Regions from separate parts of the Buttiauxella sp. 3AFRM03 genome, predicted to be linked through region 3. Evidence: predicted binding sites of a transcription regulator. Region 3 holds the regulator's gene; each other region holds the start of a gene.
The links. The regulator Fur, encoded in region 3, represses iron uptake genes when iron is present. The targets are predictions, from matches to a motif close to ATAATAATGAGAACNACTATCAA.

Region 1: fes (enterochelin esterase) is a predicted target of Fur. The motif match lies at 1,528-1,550, and genes of this name have one in related genera.
Region 2: fepB (Fe2+-enterobactin ABC transporter substrate-binding protein) is a predicted target of Fur. The motif match lies at 1,651-1,673, and genes of this name have one in related genera.

What each region holds. Positions count from the first base shown of each region.
Region 1 is NZ_CP033076.1:1,776,640-1,779,921, forward strand. Features, by position in the region: gene D8682_RS09815 (enterobactin synthase subunit F) at 1-10, opposite strand, end outside; gene D8682_RS09820 (MbtH family NRPS accessory protein) at 18-239, opposite strand; gene fes (enterochelin esterase) at 243-1,469, opposite strand; gene D8682_RS09830 (TonB-dependent siderophore receptor) at 1,750-3,282, shown strand, end outside.
Region 2 is NZ_CP033076.1:1,765,137-1,768,418, forward strand. Features, by position in the region: gene D8682_RS09770 ((2,3-dihydroxybenzoyl)adenylate synthase) at 1-444, opposite strand, end outside; gene entC (isochorismate synthase EntC) at 445-1,626, opposite strand; gene fepB (Fe2+-enterobactin ABC transporter substrate-binding protein) at 1,843-2,787, shown strand; gene entS (enterobactin transporter EntS) at 2,838-3,282, opposite strand, start outside.
Region 3 is NZ_CP033076.1:1,605,285-1,608,566, forward strand. Features, by position in the region: gene ybfE (LexA regulated protein) at 29-310, shown strand; gene fldA (flavodoxin FldA) at 463-993, shown strand; gene fur (ferric iron uptake transcriptional regulator) at 1,280-1,732, shown strand; gene chiQ (ChiQ/YbfN family lipoprotein) at 1,822-2,151, opposite strand; gene chiP (chitoporin) at 2,199-3,282, opposite strand, start outside.

The DNA.
Region 1 (3,282 bases), 170 kb from region 3:
GCAAGGTCATTATATTTTTACTCACCGATCACCCCAGTTTTTGCAAAAGATGAAGGTTGCAGTTGCGTCCAGTTGGCAAGCAACCAACGGTTGCACTCATCGTTTGATGCCGGTTCACAAACCACCTGCCAGCCACCGGGCAATGCACAGTGTTCAGGCCATAAACTGAACTGTTGCTGGCGGTTTTCAAGGATGAAAAAACGGCTCTGCACTGAGTCGAAGGGATTACTAAATTCCATGCCTTACTCCTGTTTAAAAGACGCTTTCCACAGCCAGGTCAGACCGTCGAGCAACCCGCCTCGCCAGCAAAGCGCATCATGCCCACCGTCAACCTGACGGTAGAAAATCGGCTGCTGTGTCTGTTGTAGTAAGGGATAAATTCGTTGATTAACTTGATGAATGAGCGGTTCTCTGACCCCTGCTTCAAGATAGATGCGTAACGGTTTTTCGCAGCGCAAGCCGCTTTCCAGTTGCTGGATTAACTGCCCGCCGTGCGCCGCGGTTTCGCGCTTTGGCCACCAGTACGAACCGGACTGGCTAAGCACGCAGCCAAATTGTTCCGGCCAGTGGAGTGCGGCATAAAGCGATGAAAGCCCACCATAGCTTTGCCCCGCCACCACGGTGGTTTCAGGGTTTTCATTCCAGCGGATTTGCGCACGAAGCTGCGGCAAAAGTTCTTCTTGTACCGCACACCAGAACTGCGCATTACACGGCAGCTCATCGCTACGCGTCGCATCGTCGATGACATCAATCAGCACGTAAACAGCGGGCGGCAGCTCACCGCTGTCCGTTTGTGCCTGCAACGCGGACCATACCGGCATCCCTTCCGCCCAGAATTGCCCGTCGAGCAAAATCGCCAACGGGCGCTGCTCCGGTGATTCATCGCCGGTGGTGAATATCCACACCCTGCGCTGGTTGTGCAGACGCGGGCTATTCCAGGTGATGCACTGCGGCTCGCGGTAGGGTATTTCCAGTGCTTGCCAACCGGGCTGCGGTGGCGCATCAGGCAGATGAAGTGCTGACATGGGATGCCCGCGTCCGCCGTGCCAGCTTTCAGGATTCAGAGGGTCGGCAATCGCACACGGCAATAATTTTCGCCACCCTTCGCGCAGCGCCATAGGTTCCGGCACGATGCCTTCGAAGGCTGCCGCCGGGAAATCCTCTTCGCAAGATGACGGAATAAAACAGTAACTGCCACGCCAGGTGCTGCTGAGCTGCGTTTCCCACAGCCAGACATCCGTCCCCGCCACGCGTTCAAGGGTTTGTGGACGAGCGCGTTGGTGATGGTCAGTAACGCCAGTGATGTAAATCCAGACTCGTTTGATCGCTGAGGTTTGCTCACTGCCTTGTGGATCACGCCACAGGAATGTCACCGTACATTGGCCGTCTTTCTCACCGCTAACGGTAGGTATCCCATGCGCCAGCCTTTGCTGCCACCAGCCTTCACTTCCTGTCAGAATATTTCTCACTAGAACATAACCATTTGAAATTATTGATAACGATCAATAATGCTGAAATATATTGATAATACTATTGATAATTATTTGCATTTGCAATAGCGTATTTCCGCGCTTTGAGCTACCAGCTTCCTGGTGCAAAAACAATAAATTGCCGGACTTGACCGCACAATTTCCTCATTTCATGGGGGTTGGCGGGGAGATCTTGGTATCACTATGTGAAATCCATGCTGCACCCGATCCCTCTGGGAATGGAATGACAACGGGTTCAGCGGAAAAGCAGGCCGCCATAATGACTATAAAAATTAACTATTCCCTCGCGATGCTGATTAATCTGGGAATCTACGGTGCCACACTCCCCACTTACGCGGCAGAGCAAGCGGCATCAGCAACGGCTCAAACCGCTGCGACAAGCAACGACAACACGCCGATCCCCGCCGACGAAGACACCATGGTGGTTACCGCTGCCGAGCAGAACTTGCAGGCTCCAGGGGTTTCGACCATCACCGCTGAAGAACTCAAGAAGCGCCCACCCGCGCGTGATATCTCCGAGATCGTCCGTACCATGCCTGGCGTGAACCTCACCGGTAACTCCACCAGCGGCCAGCGCGGTAACGGCCGCCAGATTGATATTCGCGGTATGGGCCCGGAAAACACCCTGATTCTGATCGACGGCAAACCTGTCACCAGCCGTAACTCTGTGCGTTTGGGCTGGCGTGGCGAGCGTGATACCCGCGGCGATGCAAGCTGGGTGCCACCAGAAATGGTTGAACGCATTGAAGTGATTCGTGGCCCTGCGGCCGCGCGTTACGGTAACGGTGCAGCAGGCGGCGTGGTGAATATCATCACCAAAAAAGGCAGCGGCGAGTGGCACGGTTCATGGAACACTTATCTCAATGCGCCTGAGCACAATGATGAAGGCTCAACCAAGCGCACCAACTTCAGCCTGAACGGCCCGCTGGGCGGGGATTTCAGCTTCCGTCTGTACGGTAATCTGGATAAAACTCAAGCCGATGCCTGGGACATTAACCAGGGCCACCAGTCTGAGCGTACCGGGATTTATGCGGATACGCTGCCCGCAGGCCGCGAAGGTGTCACCAACAAAGACGTCAACGGTGTAGTGCGTTGGGACTTTGCGCCGATGCAATCACTGGAACTGGAAGCGGGCTACAGCCGCCAGGGCAACCTGTATTCCGGCGATACGCAGAACACCAATACCAACCAAATCGTTAAAGATAACTATGGTAACGAGACTAACCGTCTGTATCGCCAGAGTTACTCACTGACCTGGAACGGCGGTTGGGATAGCGGCCTGACCACAAGTAACTGGGTGCAGTATGAGCACACGCGCAACTCGCGTATGCAGGAAGGCCTGGCCGGTGGTACCGAAGGGATTTTCTCCAGCGATAAATTCAGTGATATCGACCTGAGCGACGTGCTGTTGCACAGCGAAGTGAATATCCCGATTGATTTCGTGGTGAATCAGAACCTGACGTTGGGTACCGAATGGAACCAACAGAAGATGAAAGATTTATCGTCAAACAGCCAGACGTTTATGGGCGGGCCGATCCCTGGCTCAAGCAGCACCGACCGTAGCCCGTACTCGGAGGCAAAGATCTTCTCGTTGTTTGCTGAAGACAACATGGAAGTGACCGACAGCACCATGCTGACGCCAGGTCTGCGTTTTGATCACCACAGTATTGTGGGCAACAACTGGAGTCCGTCACTGAATCTGTCTCAAGGTTTAGGTGATGACTTCACGTTGAAAATGGGCATCGCCCGCGCCTATAAAGCGCCAAGCCTGTATCAAACCAACCCGAACTAC
Region 2 (3,282 bases), 160 kb from region 3:
CGACGGGTTTTGCTGGCACAGCGCATCAAGGAAATCATCATGAGCGAACAAATTGTGTTTGCGGTCGGCAATCAGCACCACCGGTTCGATTTGTTTTGCGTAGGCTTCCATTTCAGTGCGTTGGTGGCTAAACAGCGCGTTAACCGGTGCTACACCAATTTTCAGCAGCGCGAATAGCGTGATGTACAGTTCCGACACATTACCGAGCTGCACCAGCGCAGTTTCGCCGTTGTTCAGGCCACGGCGTTTAAGGGCTGAAGCCAGGCGCGTCGCCGCTTGTTCTAATTCGCGATAGCTGAAATGGCGTTCGCCATCGACCAGTGCAATCGCGTCGTTGTGCGCGTGGCGGTTGAGAATGTCGGTCAACGGCAAATCCGCCCAGTAACCTTTTTCGCGGTAGCGGGCCGCTAAATCGTCCGGCCAGCGCGTGAATTGAATCGCCATTTAGTTGAGTCCAAATACGTGGAGCATGGTGGAAAGTTTGACGCCAGTTTCGCGCCACTCCGATTCCGGCGACGAAGCAGGCACGATGCCCGCCCCAGCGAACAGGCGCACCTGGTTTGCAGCGACACGGGCGCAGCGGATTGTCACCACCCATTCACCGTTGCCTTCAGCGTCACACCAGCCGACGATGCCGCCGAACAGCTCGCGGTCAAATGGCTCAAGTTCTGCAATCAATTTGCGCGCCACATCGTGTGGGAAGCCACTCAACGCCGGCGTCGGGTGCAGCAGGCAGGCGAGGGATAACGCATTGTCCTGCGGGTCTTTTACCTGGCCGTAAATCGGCGTGGCGAGGTGCCATAAGGTCGGCGTGGTAATCAGTTCTGGCGTGTCAGAGAGCGTCAAAGTCTGGCTGTGCGGCTGCAAAACATCGCGCATCGCTTGCGTCACCAGACCGTGTTCGTGGCGGTCTTTCTTTGAGTGCAGTAACTGCGTGCCAATTTCGCTATCACGCGGGATATTTTCCCGGTCGCGCCGTGCCGATCCCGCCAGCGGCAGCGAGCTGAAATTCTTGCCGGATTTACGTAACAGCAATTCCGGGCTGGCACCCACTAGCGAGCTGCCATCCGGCAACGGGACGTGGAAGTTGTAGCTGGTGGGGTTTTGGCTAATCAGGCGATTGAGCAGCCCATCGAGATCAATTGGCATTTGGGTTTCGATATCAATCAGGCGCGAGAGCACCACTTTGTCGATATCCGGCTGCGCCGTTGCGGCGGCGGCATGAGCCACCATTTCCATAAATTTGTCTTGTTCCGGAATCGCTTTACGCGCGGCAATGTTGAGCGGTTTCGCCACAGCCGTTTGGCGGGCGTCATCCTGGCGTTGGGCGCGTGAAAACGGCTGCCAGCTTTCAGGGATAAACAGCGCTGAAGGTTGGCGGGGATCAAACGGAATGGCACCGACGACAACCGGCTTCTCGATGCCATGTTTTTTGGCATTTTCGAACGCTTCACGCAACGAAGTTTGCAGGTGACCATGGGAATTTGCGCCATCAATCGCCGGGCAATCCAGGCGAGCAAAGCAGCCGCTTGTTGAAAAACTGCGATATGGCGACATAAAGAAAAAACTATCTGCACAAGGTGTTAGCCGTTTTTCTTGTCGTTCCTCAGCCAGTAACGTTTCCATGAACTCTCCGTAAAAACATGACAAAAGATAGTAATAATGATTATCATTTGCTTTTCGGGGTCGTAACCTAAAGAGAAAAGACAGCACTGTCAATAGTTGCTCAGTCTTGTCGGATGGCGCTAATGCTTATCCGATCTACGCGAAACGGTTTTGTAGGGTGGGTAAGCGCCAGCGCCATCCACCGCCATCAGGCAAATTTCAACAGGATGTCATTGAGTGAAAATCAGATTCTCCGCATTCATCTTTCTATGCTTAAGCAGCCTCGCCCACGCCGCCGACTGGCCGCGAACGATCACCGACAGCCATGGCACGCATACGCTGACGCAAGCTCCGCTGCGCATTGTTTCCACCAGCGTCACGTTAACCGGCTCGCTGCTGGCAATTGATGCCCCCGTGGTGGCAAGCGGTGCCACCGCACCTGGCAACCGCATGGGCGATGCGCAAGGTTTCCTGCGCCAGTGGGGTGATATCGCAAAAGCGCGCAACGTGCAGCGTTTATATATCGGTGAGGCCAGCGCCGAAGCAGTGGCTGCGCAAATGCCAGATTTGATTTTGATTAGTGCCACCGGAGGCGATTCCGCCCTCGCCCTTTATGACCAGCTTTCCACTATCGCCCCGACGTTGGTTATCAATTACGACGACAAAAGCTGGCAACAATTGCTGACGCAACTCGGCGAGATTACCGGGCATGAAACCCAGGCGGCGGCACGCATTGCCAGTTTTGATAAGCAGCTCAACGAGGCAAAACAGCGTATGACGCTGCCGCCACAGCCGGTCACCGCGCTGGTTTACACCCCGGCATCACGTTCGGCAAACCTGTGGACGGCAGAATCCGCGCAGGGGAAATTGTTCCAGCAGTTAGGTTTTACTTTGTCGTCTTTGCCTGCGGCGGTGAATGCCAGCAAGAGCATGGGAAAACGCCACGACATCGTGCAATTGGGTGGCGAGAATCTTGCTGCGGGTTTGAATGGTGAGAGTTTGTTCCTGTTCGCCAGCGATGAGAAAGATGCCACGGCGCTGGAAACCAACCCATTGCTTTCGCACCTGGGCGCCGTGCAGAAAAAACAGGTTTATGCGCTGGGCACCGAAACATTCCGTCTGGATTATTACAGTGCCACGCAGGTTCTGGAGCGGATGAGTCAGTTGTTTGGTAGCAAGTGATTTTTTGTAATGTGGTGGATGACGCTTGCGCTTATCCACCCTACGAAAACCTACGCCGGAACGCTCTGCTGATAACCACGCAGCTGCACCAACACCATCGCCAATACTATGCCGCACAGTGTTAATGCCAGGCCGCTCGCACTCGCCGCAGCGACCGGCGTCATCGCTACCGTCAGTCCGCCTAAAATGGCGGCACCAATCGCATCGCCAGTGACGTTTTGCGCCGTCCACAAACCGTTAATACGACCTAACATACCGTCCGGTGTTAGCGTCTGAATTAAGGTGTATTGCAGCAAAGAGCTGATCGCACTGAGATAACCAAATAGCGCCAGACACGCCAGCCCAAGCCCCCAAACCGGCATCAGGCTGAAAACGCCAATTGAGATAAACGAAACAATTCCCGTCGCCAGCATAATACGGCCTGGGCGTGCGTGATGGGCAATACGCCCGCTGGTCAACGCGCCAATGGCAGCACCCAACGGAACGGCAGCGTAC
Region 3 (3,282 bases):
ACCTGAATTCCCTGTCAGTAGTCTAATCATGGCAAAAGAACAAACGGACCGTACTACATTAGATCTGTTCGCGGACGAGCGTCGCCCCGGGCGGCCAAAAACTAATCCGCTGACGCGTGATGAGCAACTGCGTATCAACAAACGCAACCAGCTCAAGCGCGATAAAGTACGCGGCCTGAAGCGAGTGGAACTGAAGCTCAATAACGATGCAGTAGATGCACTAAATCATCTGGCTGAAGCGCGCAATATCAGTCGTAGTGAGTTGATTGAAGAGATTCTACTCGCGCAACTGAAGCAGCATCTCAGTTAGTTGAAAGGCTATATGCCCGGAATACGATGTTGCAGTCTGTGCACAACAGGCTGATAGCAGTTTCCGCACCGCAATGTGTTCTGCTATGATTGCCCTATCTGTGGCCAATTAGCAGCCACCATACCATTAAGTATCAAGAGGTTATTTTACTCATGGCAATCGTAGGCATTTTTTTCGGCAGCGACACTGGTAACACCGAAAATATCGCGAAGATGATTCAAAAACAGCTCGGTAAAGACGTTGCTGAGGTGCATGACATTGCTAAGAGCAGCAAAGAAGACCTGGAAGGCTTCGATATTCTGCTTCTCGGCATTCCAACGTGGTATTACGGTGAAGCGCAATGCGACTGGGATGACTTCTTCCCGACTCTGGAAGAAGTTGATTTCAACGGCAAACTGGTCGCCCTGTTCGGCTGTGGTGACCAGGAAGACTATGCAGAATACTTCTGTGACGCATTGGGCACTATCCGTGACATCATTGAGCCACGCGGTGCTGCTATCGTCGGTCACTGGCCAACGGCGGGCTACCATTTTGAAGCCTCTAAAGGTCTGGCTGACGACGATCACTTTGTCGGTCTGGCTATCGATGAAGATCGTCAACCAGAACTGACTGCTGAACGCGTTCAGAAATGGGTCAAACAAGTTTCTGACGAGCTGAACCTGGCAGATATCATCAACGCCTGATTCTGGATGTGACGCAGCTTTTAAACGGGTTGCGTCACATTGATAGATTATTCCGATTAAAATAATCGCTACAAATTTTTAACTTTTCGGTTTGTCCCTGTACAATGACCCCCTGGCTAAATAGCTAACAAGGCAATTAAATCGCGACTCAGCCGCCATTTTTTAGCTTGATTATGAATAATACTTGCGGTTTCCATTTAGAATCTGCAGTTCTATAATGAGACGCATTCATCTTAACGCTCACCCTGAGTCCGAGCGATCCGTTAAGCAACAGGACAATTTCCGCATGACTGACAATAATACCGCATTGAAGAAGGCCGGCCTGAAAGTCACGCTTCCGCGATTAAAAATCCTTGAAGTGCTACAGGGTCCGGTGAACCATCATGTCAGTGCGGAAGACTTATACAAACGTCTGATTGATATGGGCGAAGAAATTGGTCTCGCCACAGTTTATCGTGTACTAAACCAGTTTGATGATGCAGGCATTGTCACTCGTCACAACTTCGAAGGCGGCAAATCCGTATTCGAGTTAACTCAACAACATCACCACGACCACCTGATTTGCCTGGACTGCGGCAAAGTTATTGAGTTCAGTGATGATTCAATTGAATCTCGTCAGCGTGAAATCGCATCACGCCATGGCATCCGTCTGACCAACCACAGCCTGTACCTTTACGGTCACTGCGCTGAAGGTGATTGCCGTACCGACGAGAATGCACACGAAATCAGCGAAAAGTAATCCGCATATCTGACATTCTGAACCAGATGTCAGGTATAAAAAAACCGGTGAGGAAGCTCACCGGTTTTTTTATTGCCTGAATTCACAGATTACTTGTTGTTCGCACGAATCTCTTGCCAGATTTTATCGCACTTGGCTTTTACCGCCTGGTCGTTACCAGTACGAGTGGCCTGAATACAGTTTTGATAATCCAGGGTGCGCACCGTTTCTTTCTTCGCAAATTCCTGGTGTTCCTTTTCCTGACCCAGCACGTTTAACACGCTCTGACAGGCCTGAATTTTATCAGGATTCCCTTCTGCGGTATTGATACAGGCGCTATAGGCTTGTTTCAGTTTTGTATCTTCCGGTGCCGTTTTAGAGGGTTGTGCGCAGGCGCTCAAACCTAAAGCCATGACCGTAACCAAAATGATTTTTTTCATGCTCGATATCCTTTATAAAACCGGGCGCTTTCACGCCCGGAATCGAATCAGAAGATGGTGAACGGTGCGATGACGATGAATTTCACGTCACGCTCATCCTGGAAGATGTTGCCGTAACCACCGCCCCAGCTTGGGATGTCGGAGTGGTTGTCGTATTGAGTGAAGTGCAGTTTGAACAGAGTGCCTTTCGCGCGCCCATCCTGAATGGTGTACAACGCATCAAGGCTGTACGCCGATTCTTTCAGGCGATTGTCAGCATCGTAGTAACCGTCAGTGGTTGGTTTAGAGCTTGGTTTTGCATCCCATGCGTAAACATACGAAGCACCTACAGCCCAACCAGCCAGATCCCAATTGCTCAGGTCATACATGGCACCCGCGAAGATGGCTTTTTCACCATTGGCGTTGAAGTCAGAACGGTTATCCCACCAGATATCCAGACGACCGTTTGACGATGCGTAAGTTGGGGTCATACGTTGCAGGAAGTAGCCCTGCTGGCCATCAGCCTTGACCATGGTACCTTCGAGCCGCAGGTCAACCTGGCCCACTTTGTAGCCGAATGTCAGAGCCTGCAACCATGCGGTGCCGTCATACAGATCGTTAACGCTGCCATCAGAGACTTTGTCACGCGAACCGTAGAACTGGTAGCTGGTAGACAATGGGCTGCCAGCTACATCAAATTTGTAGCTTGCTTTAGTGAAGTATTGGTCGATATACCCTTCTGCCTGACCGAATGCCGCTTCAAGAATCAGATCATTTTTGAAGTCATACTTCGCGCCCAGCGAGTGCAGATACTCAACTTTGGTGTTCTTATCGTTCTGATAGAACTTGTCCATCTCCAGGTGCCACGGAGCTTTATACTCATTGGTCCACATGTAGGAGAAGCTCAGAGCACCAGCATCGGCATAATCAAAGTTTGCCCCGGCTTCAGCGCCCTGGTAAGTACCAGGCATGAAGCTCCAGTGTGGCGCTAATAAAGATTGCCCTGTTGGCTGGATGTAACCCGCACGGGCCCAAACCGGGCCGTATTTGAATTTAGCTGCGGCTTTATAAAGGCTTATACCGCTCTTATCGCCGGAATAATCTTCATCGTAAGCTTTGTTTGAAGAGGAAAATGCGATTTCATTCGGGTGG